Regions from separate parts of the Paenibacillus sp. FSL K6-2859 genome, predicted to be linked through region 3. Evidence: riboswitches for the same ligand, from Rfam matches in the RefSeq annotation. Region 3 holds a riboswitch; each other region holds the start of a gene.
The links. Region 3 has a riboswitch for cyclic di-AMP ahead of MHB64_RS25795 (TrkH family potassium uptake protein). Riboswitches for the same ligand answer to the same signal wherever they lie in the genome.
Positions count from the first base shown of each region.

Region 1: another riboswitch for cyclic di-AMP. It lies ahead of MHB64_RS00540 (C40 family peptidase); the one in region 3 lies ahead of MHB64_RS25795 (TrkH family potassium uptake protein).
Region 2: another riboswitch for cyclic di-AMP. It lies ahead of MHB64_RS32345 (C40 family peptidase); the one in region 3 lies ahead of MHB64_RS25795 (TrkH family potassium uptake protein).
Region 4: another riboswitch for cyclic di-AMP. It lies ahead of MHB64_RS32120 (C40 family peptidase); the one in region 3 lies ahead of MHB64_RS25795 (TrkH family potassium uptake protein).

Region 1 is NZ_JBBOYU010000001.1:112,071-115,279, reverse strand. It holds cyclic di-AMP (ydaO/yuaA leader) riboswitch at 118-255, shown strand; gene MHB64_RS00545 (C40 family peptidase) at 309-737, shown strand; cyclic di-AMP (ydaO/yuaA leader) riboswitch at 1,097-1,238, shown strand; gene MHB64_RS00540 (C40 family peptidase) at 1,244-1,735, shown strand; gene MHB64_RS00535 (GNAT family N-acetyltransferase) at 1,938-2,423, shown strand; gene MHB64_RS00530 (c-type cytochrome) at 2,551-2,907, shown strand; gene MHB64_RS00525 (4a-hydroxytetrahydrobiopterin dehydratase) at 2,990-3,209, opposite strand, start outside.
Region 2 is NZ_JBBOYU010000002.1:322,798-326,006, forward strand. It holds gene MHB64_RS32335 (DUF6803 family protein) at 1-447, opposite strand, end outside; gene MHB64_RS32340 (TVP38/TMEM64 family protein) at 619-1,200, shown strand; cyclic di-AMP (ydaO/yuaA leader) riboswitch at 1,384-1,515, shown strand; gene MHB64_RS32345 (C40 family peptidase) at 1,520-1,987, shown strand; gene MHB64_RS32350 (hypothetical protein) at 2,216-2,401, opposite strand; gene MHB64_RS32355 (Ig-like domain-containing protein) at 2,627-3,004, shown strand; gene MHB64_RS32360 (CueP family metal-binding protein) at 3,149-3,209, shown strand, end outside.
Region 3 is NZ_JBBOYU010000001.1:5,789,318-5,792,526, forward strand. It holds gene MHB64_RS25790 (potassium channel family protein) at 1-143, opposite strand, end outside; gene MHB64_RS25795 (TrkH family potassium uptake protein) at 157-1,452, opposite strand; cyclic di-AMP (ydaO/yuaA leader) riboswitch at 1,586-1,767, opposite strand; gene MHB64_RS25800 (CPBP family intramembrane glutamic endopeptidase) at 2,082-3,209, shown strand, end outside.
Region 4 is NZ_JBBOYU010000002.1:294,449-297,657, reverse strand. It holds gene MHB64_RS32130 (DUF2933 domain-containing protein) at 169-363, opposite strand; gene MHB64_RS32125 (asparagine synthase-related protein) at 673-1,149, opposite strand; gene MHB64_RS32120 (C40 family peptidase) at 1,499-1,969, opposite strand; cyclic di-AMP (ydaO/yuaA leader) riboswitch at 1,974-2,106, opposite strand; gene MHB64_RS32115 (TVP38/TMEM64 family protein) at 2,239-2,838, opposite strand; gene MHB64_RS32110 (response regulator transcription factor) at 2,966-3,209, opposite strand, start outside.

The sequences.
Region 1 (3,209 bases), 5.7 Mb from region 3:
CATAAAGACTTTGTTACAATAAGTCCTGTTCCATTGGTAACAAGTTTGTAATCATTTGAAACGATTTCTACATAACTTCATGTATTTATCGTAGTTTTGTCGATAAGTCACTATCTGGTGCATAAAACGCCGAATTCCTGGCACCAGGAAGTGGGGGAACCATATTTTGGGTGAATTGATCTCGCTTTGCAGGGATCATAGGGAAACTTCTACCGAATCCTTAAGCTAACCTCACAGGCATTGGAAGGGGTACAATTTTTTTGAAGAATTTAAGAAAAGCATGCGTCGCTGCGGCGCTAGGACTTGTGATGGCGTTCTCTATTGGTGGAGGAAGTGCCTTTGCAGATTCTAAGATGGACAGTGTTATTTCAAAGACAATTGGAGTTGCCTATAAAACCGGAGGCACTAGCACTGCCGGGTTTGACTGTTCTGGATTTACTACGTATGTATTCAAGAAGGTGGGTCTTTCTTTGCCCCGTACTTCAAAAGCTCAATATAATGTTGGAACTCCTGTAGCCAAAAGCAAGTTGCGTTCAGGTGACCTAGTTTTCTTTAACACATTGGGCAACGGCGTATCCCATGTCGGCATTTATGTTGGAAACGGAAAATTCGCACAATCATCATCTTCATATGGCGTAACCATCACTTCACTTAGCCAGTCCTACTGGGCCAATCGCTACGTTGGTGCTAAAAGAGTAATGAGTACTTCCTCATATCAAGCTGTAGCCTACGATTAATACTTCGCCACAACTAAACCACACAATTACATTATATAGGACCTGGGTTTGATTATTGACTTAATCGAATCCAGGTTTTCTTTTGCCTCATTATATTCTTTACACCTCTAGAACAGACTTTAAACACTTTTATTTGATAAAAATTTCAATAAATATAAAAATTAGTTTAATATTATCGCTTACATATGCATTTTTTCTTTAAAAAAACGAATTTTTCTGCATGATTATGTTAAAAACGATTGCCAAGCGGCACTCTGTTTGTTACAATAACTGCAGTAAGATTTTAGTAACATTTTTGTAATCATTAAGTTGTTATTTACAAAGGTTTTGTCATGTATTGATTACAAGCTATTCCTAATCAACAGTATCAGCCGAGTTTCCTGACTATTAGGAAAACGGGGGAACCAACTTTGGGTGAATTGACCTCCATTTTTAGAGGGGTCATAGGGGACCTTCAACCGAACCCTTAAGCTAACCTCGTAGGCATCCGGAAGGGGTATAAACTTTTGAAGAAGAAGCTAGCAGCAGCAGTACTTAGCTTTTCCATTATTTTCACCATTGGAGCAGGAAGCGCTTTCGCGGATTCCAAAATGGATAAAGTGATCGACAAGACCATCGGAACTAAGTACGTATCCGGCGGCATCTCCACAAATGGATTTGATTGCTCCGGATTTACAATGTATGTATTTGATAAAATTGGTATTAACCTACCACACCAATCAGGTTCCCAGTTTCAAATGGGTACTGCTATCTCCCAAGATGATTTAAGATCTGGAGATCTTGTATTCTTCAATACAAGTGGCAAGGGTGTCTCCCATGTCGGTATTTATGTCGGTGAAGGCAAGTTTGCACACGCATCTTCCTCACGCGGTGTAACGATTAGCTCCCTGAGTGATAGCTACTACGTGAAACGCTACATCGGTGCTAAACGCATTATGAGCACGGATGCTTATCATTCTGTTGCTTCTGAGACAGAAGATAATGATGATGTTCAATAAGTAAATCGTACATAGGCTCTTTTCCAAGATGTTGATTCTTGGGGAAGAGCTTGTTTTTTGTCTTATTTAGTATTTACCCCTCTCAGAATTTGTAAAACAATAATTTCATAAATTTCTGAGTCGACCAAGCCTATTTTTGTATATAATTAGTATACTTTCTTATATTTTAAAGTAACCCCCGTGAAAGGAGGTCCTTAACCTTATGATAAATTCCTCTGTTACTTTTCATGTAGCGCCTATGGAGACCAGTCACGCGGAAGAGATTTGCAACTGGGATTACACTGCCCCTTATAATATTTACGGCTGGATGCCATGGGAGCAAATGCAGGCTCTTGGAATCGAGTTCGGTGACCCTCAGCTACGTAATGAGCAATATGTCTCCATATTAAATGGGCAAGGGATTTTGTGTGGATTCGCGCAATTGTTTCCAATGGAAGGTGTTGTTCGCTTGGGGATTGGCATGCGCCCTGATCTATGCGGCCAAGGTCTAGGCAAAACATTCATGGATGCAATCGTGCAAGCAGCCTTAATTCGTTATCCTGAGCGTGAGATTGATCTAGAGGTATTGACCTGGAACCAGCGGGCGATCCGAACTTACCAAAAGTGTGGATTTACGATTACCGATACGTATGAGCGCCTAACCCCCACAGGAAACAAACCTTTTTATTGCATGGTCTATGACAAATAATATTAAATTCCATATTTTTCAATGATTTGATGGCATTGTCGTTCATTTTTTTGTCACAAACCCTATGATAACGCTTCACCTTGAGCTATAATGTAGGGAGCAGCTTACATAGAAGGGACGAACTGGGATGCAGAAATGGATCATGAGCGGTTTGTTTTTTGCCGCCTGTGCCTTTGCGGTAGTACTTATGTTTACACTTCCAGGTAAAGAAGAGGTAGCTGAACAGAATAAGCCGACGATGCCGGAAGTCCAATTGGATGCGGCAAAGGCGGAAGCAACCGTGAAAGCCAGCTGTATTACCTGTCACGGCGATCAGCTTCAAGGTGGAGTTGGACCCAGTCTTCAAAATGAAGGCGGTCAACATGATGCTGAAGCAATCTACAGTATTGTAACTAAAGGACGCGGTCAAATGCCTTCCTTTAAAGAAAAGCTAGCCCCTGAGGAGATTGCAAACGTCGCCCTCTGGCTCGCAGAGAAAAAGTAACTACCAAAGCAACTAAAAACGCCCGTGCCTGAAGATAGTTCACTATCTGCGCACGGGCGTTTATTTATGAGTTTGGGTGACACTAACGATTTTTCTCAAAGGCTTCATTAAATTCATGTGCCTCTCGAATATCTAGAGCTGTAATACCGTCTTCCTCATTTGATTTCAGCCGTAAAGTCACTGTCTTATAATCAATTGTAATATGTGGATGGTGATCAAAGGCTTCTGAAATGGTGGCTACTTCATCAACGAAAGCAATACCCTTCATATATTGACTGAACATATATTTTCGCACCATGGTA
Region 2 (3,209 bases), on a different contig from region 3:
ATTAACCATCCCAAAGATCATGGCGATGTGTGCAACAACGAGAAACCCGCTGACGAGAATAAAGTGAAGCTTGAGCTTTCCTTCTTCCGAACGTTTACGGCCGATAAGCCCAAGCTCCAAAAGAGCCAGAGGCAGCAGGAAGAATACGCCACTGAGGTAAAATCCAACCGCGACTACGTCTACCCAGGAATGCCACTCTCCATTTACGGTCAGAGGGACAAAAGCTGTCGGGAAGAGATACAAGAAAACTCCTGTAAAGTAGAGACCGGCCAAAATACTGCAGATTCGGTTAAACGCCTTTAATCCACCCTGGACGTTTTTGTTGAAAAGGATAAAGAACTCGGTTACTGTAATAGTCTCAGCAAAAATGACGGGGATTGCCATAAAGATGATCAGATTCCACGGCTGGCTGTCCATAAGAAGGGACATGTAATGAGTCATGTTCATTGATTAATTCCCTCCATTTATATAATTACTGCAAGAGTTATCATATGTGGAAAGTTTGTAGAAGAGATTGGAGAAGGAGTATCAATAGATGGAAAATAGAGTTGAAGATATAGAGTATAGAATTCGTTTAGAAGATAGGTATACTACGTGGATTGAAAGTGAAGGGGAAGTATGGAATACCTAGGAGTGGATTCAGAATTACTCATGCGGTGGCTGATGGTATGGGGAGCCTGGGCAGTCCTCATAAGTTTATTGATAAATGTGGTCATAAGTGTTGTAGGAATCATTCCATCAGTGGCACTAACGACTGTGAATATGTTAGTCTTTGGTGTGGTTCCCGGGTTTCTTCTCTCTTGGATCGGAGAAGTTTTAGGGGCAGCCGTCTCTTATCTTCTTTATCGCAAAGGTACCTTAACTTATAAGGAGAAATATCGTCCGAATAAAACCATCAAATGGCAGTCCCAGATTCAATCATTAAGTCCGAAGCGTCAGTTTTTTAGCATAATAATTGTCCGATCAGCGCCGTTAATTCCTTCATCATTAGTCACTCTAATCTGCGTTATTTCCAAAGTAGGCTTTTCAAGTTTTATAGTTGCTTCTGCGATAGGTAAAATACCATCGTTGCTACTTGAGACACTCATTGGCTATGGATATGTTAATCTAATGGACACTAAATTCAAGTTAATGATTACAATTTTGTTTCTTTTATTGAGCACCATTATTTTTTATCTTGATAGAAAGAAAAAGGGATAATGCATGGACAATAGAAAAATAGTTACTTATATAAATAGGGTTTTTGCGTAATTAAAGCTCGAAAATCTGCATTATACACTAAAAAAGTGTAGAAACTATGTAGTTTAAAAATAAAAGTATAAAATTTGTGAAAGCATTGACAGGCGATTTCTTGATATATTAAAGTGTAATTAGTTACAAAATATTAACCAACTGCCGAATTTCGTATTGAAAACGGGGGAACCATTCCGGGTGAATTATTCTTGTGAGCAAGAGAATATAGGGAACCTTTAACCGAACCCTCAGCTAACTCCGTAGGCATTGAAGGGAGAACAAGGTTCTGAAGAAAGTCATTTTATCTTTACTAGGAGCTGCAGTTATTTTCACAACAGCTGTACCAAGTACTTTTGCAAGTGAGGTAAAACTGGAGAGTGAAGTGAATCAGGTACTCGGGACACCTTATTTATGGGGTGGAACCACTAAGGCAGGATTCGATTGTTCCGGATTCATCCTGTATGTACTAAAAAAGTTTAATGTGGATGATCTTCCACGCACTTCCCAGTCACAAGCTAAAGTAGGGACACCCGTTGCAAAAGAGAACTTACGATCAGGAGATTTGGTGTTTTTTAATACCTTTGGTAATGGTATCTCCCATGCCGGAATTTACTTAGGCGACGATCAATTCGCCCACTCCTCAAGCAGCAAGGGAGTAAGCATAAGCAAGTTGTCCGAAAGATACTACAAAGATCGTTATGTTACGGCTCGGCGTGTAGTAGATAAAGAGAGTTATCTTAGTATGGTTAATTAAGTAATAGGTGAGGGGGTATCCAGCAGCCATATATGGCTGCAGGATACCCCTAGTTTTTTAGAAGATCCCAGAACGGTCTGTTTTCTCATTTCCCTAATCCCACAGATTCCTCCTCAACATACAAAGGAGTCCCCTATATATCATGGGGACTCCTTTGTATGTTGGTCACTAATATCTTTTCAAATGGATATAATCATATGTTTGCTCTAGGGTATGTATGTGATGTTCTTATAACCTAATATCAATAGTTTGCCCACGATATTCGTCCAGTATATTTGCCTTTGGGTTTTGAATGGGTTCTTTAGCATGCTCGTGATTGGTGATTTTTTTGTCTCCTGTTCCCGTATGCATTCCATCCATTCCACAGTTCTTTGGCATATTAGCTGAACCTGATAATCCACTTAACCCATTCATATAATATTCCTCCTAGTAGTATAATTCAACTCTTTAATACCCTCTCATGGTAACACTTAAATGTACATTTTATATGTGGTAGGTGAGTAGAAGCCCAATTTCTTTTGGTTGGACAACTTGGAAGAAGTCTACACTCTCACTCGGATTCGTTAATTATTTTTAAAAAGAACATCATATCTTCATACTTTCTCCAAAATGTATTGCTATACTGTGAGGAGATTAAGAATGAAGGTATTGAAAAAAGGTGTATTAACAGCTACATTATCTGTAGCTTTTTTAACATTAACAATCACCAGTCCAGCTGCTTTAACGCCAGCGACACAAGCGGCACAAGCGGTAAAAGTAACTTCAATTGCAGTCAAAGGCCCTTCTAATCCTTTAAGGCCATCTGAAACCTTTCAGCTGAAGCCCACCGCGGTGACCTCACCCAAAGGCGGGAAAATAAAGATAACCTATTCTTCAAGTAATTCTAAAGTAGCAACGGTAAATGCAAGTGGATTAGTGACAGCGGTTGCTTCAGGAAAGGCTACCATTAATGTAAATTCAGGCGGCAAAAAAACATCTGTAGTAATAAATGTGGTAACTTCTGATCACAAACACTGATGCTTAACAAGAGAATTATGAGCATGATGCCAGTAAAATTATAAACTGAATCCCAGCAGTTCCTGATCCCTGGAAATAGATTGGCCAGAGCAAAAGATGTAATATTAAACGGCACTAAATGTAAAAAGGAAGGTAGTAAATTTCATGAATAAAAAAGTATTTATGTCCACGGCTATAGCGATAACTTTGATTGGTGTAGCTTTGG
Region 3 (3,209 bases):
TGCGTCAGATGATCGCTCATATCCTCCACGCGCTCCTCTTGGTGATCGATGCCGAGCACCTCGTAGCCCATTTCCATCAGCTCAAGTGCAAGACTTGAACCGAAGCGGCCTAAGCCGATTACTACAAATTGCTGTGCTTTCATTTCGGATTAACTCCTATCCAATAATTATTTTACCTTCTGGGTGCTTATACAATGGTTTACCCTGTTTTGGTCCTAGCGCATACACTAATGTTAATGGACCTAGGCGACCCGCAAACATCGTCAGACAAATCAGAATCTTGCCGATAACAGACAGTTCAGGTGTAAGCCCCATACTTAGTCCCACCGTAGCAAAGGCTGAGGTCGTCTCAAATAATATTGCTAAGAAATTACTATCCTCTGTTGTGGACAGTAACATTGATACAGAAAGGACCAATAGTAAAGCCAGTAAAGTTAACGTCAACGCTTTATAGATACGCTCCTGCGCCAATCGGTAACGGAACAGCACAACATCTTCACGCCCGCGCAGCATCGCGATTACTGCACCAATCATAATGGTAAAGGTCGTAGTCTTGACCCCGCCACCCGTTGAGCCCGGTGATGCACCAATAAACATAAGGATAACCATAAAGAACTGTGAGGCTTGCCGCAGTCCGGCAATATCCACCGTGTTGGCGCCAGCGGTTCGGGGCGATACAGACTGAAAGAATGCCGATAATATTTTGCCGCCAAAATTCAGATTACCCAGAGTGCGCTGATTTGTAAATTCGAATATAAAAATAACCAAAGCGCCGATAAGAATAAGCCCTGCCGTGGTGGAGAGTACAACTTTGCTATGCAAAGATAATTTACGTTTGACACGAAACTCCACCAGATCCGACATGACAATAAAACCAATCCCGCCAGAGACAATCAGAAACATCACCACGATGTTCACAAGCGGGTCATATACATAATCGGTTAAACTCCGGAAATCCCCGAAAATATCAAATCCAGCATTATTAAACATAGACACCGCATGAAATATTCCAAAATAAATGGCCTTTCCCAGTGGCATATCAAACGCCCAGCGTAAGGACAGAAGCACCGCTGCACAGCCTTCGATGACCAAAGAATAAATAAGTACTCTACGGATCAGTCGAACAATCCCCTCCATAGAGCCTTGGTTCATGGCTTCCTGAAGGATCAGTCTGTCCCGCAAGGAAATTTTGCGTTTCATCATCATGGCAAATAAGGTCGCCATTGTCATAAACCCTAAGCCACCAACCTGGATAAGCACCATAATTACGGTTTTCCCAAAAATGGTGAATGTCGTCCCGGTGTCCAGCACCACAAGTCCTGTCACACAGGTGGCCGATGTTGCAGTAAACAACGCATCAATAAAACTCACAGCATTCCCACTGGTACTCGATATGGGAAGCATAAGCAGCAAGGCTCCAATCAGAATGATCGATGCAAAACCAAGCACCATAATCTGAGGCGGAGAAAGCTTCAGAAACTTTGATTCAGAAACCCTGCGAAACTGTGAAGCCACTACGTCACCCTCTTATCTAAATTTAAAGAATTCCAACAAAAAAAGCACTGGAAAACCAATGCTACCCTTGGTTCCTGCAGTAAATTAGCCTACGAGGTTAGCTGACGGATTCGGACTGTGCAGGCTGCCCTATTCGTTCCTAGAACGAAATTCACCCCTGATGAATAAAGACACCGCCTATGGTGTATACTCATCTTTTCATTACTTCCTGTGGTTCCCCCGTTTTCACCTGAAATTCGGCTATATACAATTGCATACAAATTATATATGTTATTTCGATAAATCACAAAGACACTATTAATGGTGATTCATATGAAAAATGCGGTTTGGAGAGGATGTACCAGTAGGAGTACCTTTTCTCATCACTTTTCCGTGTTTTCCCTGCAATTGCATCGATTTTCATGAAAAATGAAGAAATGATCACTTTAAATTCATGGTATATATTCAGATACCTATTCTATAATATCTCTATTACCCATAAAAAGAATGTACGATGATTTTTGTAACTATCATGGCACTAATACTATAATGGAACATAACATTGTCAATTTACAAGGAGGCGTTACATGAATCCCGTCGGCCAGCCCTTACAGCAACGTGCCCTCTCCAAGAGGCTCATCATCTCGGGCATTATCGGTCTTATTCTATTTATTATGTTTCAGATTGCTCCCTCAGTGCTAAATAGCCCCGTGGGGGAAGATACTACTGTCATCAGCAAGGCTGAAGCCCGCGACAAAGCGATATCATTTGCAGAACAAAAGCTAAACTACACCAAAACACCAAATGATCAGTGGAATGTACTCTATGATACGGATTCTTCCTTTTATGGTTATATGTCCCGCGAGAAGCTTTTGGAGGACTATACAAAGAAGAAGCTGGATCAACGATATCCTTTTGACATTTTCCGTGTAACACTTAGTCCTTCAGCGGAACAAGAGCCGCTAATCACCGTTGACCTCAATATGTATACTGGCGTGATTGTCGCCTTCAAACAAGGAGTAGAAGGATCATCTGCAGGGTCACCAAGCAATGTATCCACTAGTGCAAAAGAAGAGGACAAGGGAACTGACTTGTCTCTAGCCCAAAAAGAAAATCTTGCCCGACCTTGGCTTCAGGAATGGGGGGTGAATCCCGCCAAATTGCAAATTGAATCAAATACGGGAAACTATGGGCTTGTGTATACAGATCGTTCCGTTCAGGTTGGCGAATCCTTACTACACTATTATTTCGATTTCACTGGCGAACAGGTATCCAGCTTTAAAGCAGGATTCGCCGCTCCAGCCTGGCATACCTCCTATGTAAAGGATCAGACCTCTCTCGCAGAAAAGCTTACTTTATTCGGCTACGGTCTGCCTACTTTAGCTTTAGGAATTCTGGCACTCATCTACAGCATACTTAGAAGAGAACATACTTCCTTTAAGCGCGGAATATTCCTAAGCTCAGCTTATTTTGTAATCATGATGATCAGCACCTATAATATGCTTCCTGAATCCTCCGGCGAAGGACTCGAGGCTCAGATAACTTCCGTCATTATGTTCATCATTTATGCCTTATATAGCCTCCTAATGTCCTCCTTGCTATATTTTTCTTTAGTTGGAGGGGACGGCCTATGGAAAAAAGAAGAGGGGATGAACCCATGGCCTCGCGCTAAAGAGCCTGGCTATGGAAAATATGTGCTGGATAGTATCCGGGCT
Region 4 (3,209 bases), on a different contig from region 3:
CCTAAGTTATATTATCCTAAAAGTGTATTTATATACAAAATCTAGCCAGACTGAGTTCGTGATTTATAGCTTGTACAAAGAAATCGCCCCGTCAAAATGGTTAATAAGGTCTTCCATTTATCCATGGGCGATTTCAATGGAGTTTTATATGCTTTTCTCTAATATGAGTTATTTAGACAAGCTTAGAAGTTGCTTTTTCATTCGTTCGTTCTCTACTTTTAACTCATTATAGTCTTCGTGAAGTGTCCAGTTGGATTGTGACTGGTTTGAATGAGAGTCTTTACCATGCATTCCTCTCATCCCAAACATCATCAATACCATCATCAGTGGACAAATCAACAGCAATAGCAAAGACCAATCCATCTGTGTACCTCCTCTGTAAATTGCTTTCTTTTAATATTTTTATTGTAGAAGAGTTGTATGTGGATATGATGTTGAAAGTTTGCATATTTCATGAAGTTATTGTTCCTTGCTTAAGTGATTGAAAAAAGCAATCCGGGTAATAACAACCATGTTCCTTCCTTTTCCTCTCCAGTCATTCCATAATTCGCAACCAACTGTTGATTTAGTCCCCGATTTAAGATGGATAGGATCACATATCTGAATATTTTTCCTCTCGGTAGCTTACGCTATCTCAAAATTAGGCGACTACAATTGACTACTATTATCGAGTTATGAGTTGACTAGAGCTTGCCTGAATATAGACTGTTTAATATACATGGAATGCCACAACGAAAATATATAAATCGTCCAAATCTTGCGGGAATAATCGGCCGTTCCCATTCGATGTTGTTTTAACATCTCTTTAACAACATTTAGTTGAATCCATTGGTCCACCCCACTCTCTGTAATTTGTTGAAGGATGGTATCACCCATTGGGGTTAATAACCATTTTTTCAAAGGCACAGGAAAGCCTAATTTTGGACGACCTAACACAGAATGAGGTACGATTCCCTCCAGGGCTTTACGTAAGATGTATTTAGTGGTTCCTATTGCGAGCAATAATGAAGCAGGAATTTTCTGGGCAATCTCAAACACTTCTTTATCAAGGAAAGGAACACGAACCTCTAAAGAGTGAGCCATACTCATCTTATCGGCTTTCATTAATATATCACCAGGCAACCAAAGGTTAAGATCTATTAACTGCATACGGGTTACGTCTTTTAAACCTTTGTGCCCCGCGTAAATAGGTTTCGTGATTTCTGTCGTAGTTTCCCAGTATTTATATAGATCCGGATGGAAAGAAACGAGAGACCTTTTCTCACCTTCAGAAAAAATGTTGGCATTTCCGAAAAATCGATCTTCTAAGGGTACCCCTCGGGGGTATGTCAATTGTATTATTACCGTTTTTTCACACCTTCCACTAAACACTAAGCCTCGACGCAAAAAGACCTCTCACAATAAAATACAACCTGTGAGAAGTCTTTTTCTTAAAGAGGATGCATACAAACCCAGAAATTAAAAAGGTAAAAAAACAGATGCTGACCTTACAAACTCATCATTCACTAATCATTTTGAGGTAGCTAGTTTCGCTCACTACACGGCGAGCAGTGACATAACGATCACGATAATATGACTCTGAGAGTCTACTAATTCTTACGCCTTTACTGCTTGAGGAATGAGCAAACTGATCATCACCTACATAAATGCCTGCATGGGAAATTCCTGTACCAAAAGTGTTAAAAAAGACCAGATCTCCTACGCGAAGATCATCTTTAGACACGGGTGTGCCTACTTTAGCTTGAGATTGTGATGTGCGCGGTAAATCACCTGCATTAAATTTATCTAATATATACAATATGAAACCCGTACAATCAAAACCCGCCGCCGTAGTCCCCCCCCATAAATAAGGAGTCCCCAATACCTCTTTCACTTCATTTTCAATACTTACTTCACTTGCGTAGGTGCTTGCAGGAACAGAAGTGAACAATACTGCAGCCCCCACTACGGATAAAATAAACTTTTTCAGAATCAGGTTCTCCCTTCAATGCCTACGGAGTTAGCTGAGGGTTCGGTTAAAGGTTCCCTATATTCCTTTGCTTTCAAGAATAATTCACCCAAGAATGGTTCCCCCGTTTTCAATACGAAATTCGGCAATAATTAATTAATTTTTTGTAACTATTGCTATAGTATTGTATTTATATTCACTGTGTCAATCCGATATAAAATTTTCTATTTTTATTTTCAAACAACACAAATACCACACAATTTTATAGTACAATGCATAAATTTCTAGGATTAGTGATCATTTTCGTGAATTTCATTCAACTTACCATTTTTCATCTTACTTGTATGGATAATAATATATAGAGAAAGTAGTGACATTATTGTAATTATTATTTTCATTGATTTATTTTCTACTTTTACATATCCATAAGCAAGTAAGGTTTCTAACCAAATGGAGGGAAGCTTGCCTACAGCAGTTGCCAACATATAGTTCAAGAAAGTCATACTGGATGTGGTGGCTACCAATGTTACAATGGAGGATGGTACGTAGGGTATGAGCCTAGCCAACAACAAGATGAAAAACTGCCTTAGTGGAGTCATATTGTTAAGATTATTTAACCACAGATAATTTACCCTTCTAAGCTTGTTCACTCTTTGAACACCTAATCGATATAAATTGTAGGATACCCCTGCACCTAAGACCTCACCAATCCACGAGAGCAAAAAACCAGGGTAGAATCCGAAAATCAAAACATTTACGGTGGTCATAAAAACTGAAGGAATTACTCCGATGATACTTATAAAAATACTAATTCCAATGCTTATCAGAAATGACCATATCCCCAGCGCACTTAACAATTCTGCAACTTGTTTTGAATAAATAGAAAACATCAGCTCACCATCTTAAAATGATTTAATTCTGATTACCAGTTAACGTCAAAGCTACAACAATCAACATATAACCAAGCACTAAAATCTCATGGTGTCCTTATAGGTAATATTGAATTATATAAATTGTTCAATCCTGTTTAAAAAATCTATACCCTATACTCCGAACCGTCTGAATTGGACTATATTTAAGCCCAGCGTTTTGGAATTTTTGGCGAATTTTCTTTATATGGGTATCAACTACACGATTTTCTCCTTCGAAATCATATCCCCATACACTATCCACCAATTCCTCTCTGGTAAAAGTTTTTTCTCTTCTTTGAGCAAGAGTAACAATCAAATCAAAATCCTTTTGAGAAAACCCCTCCAAGATC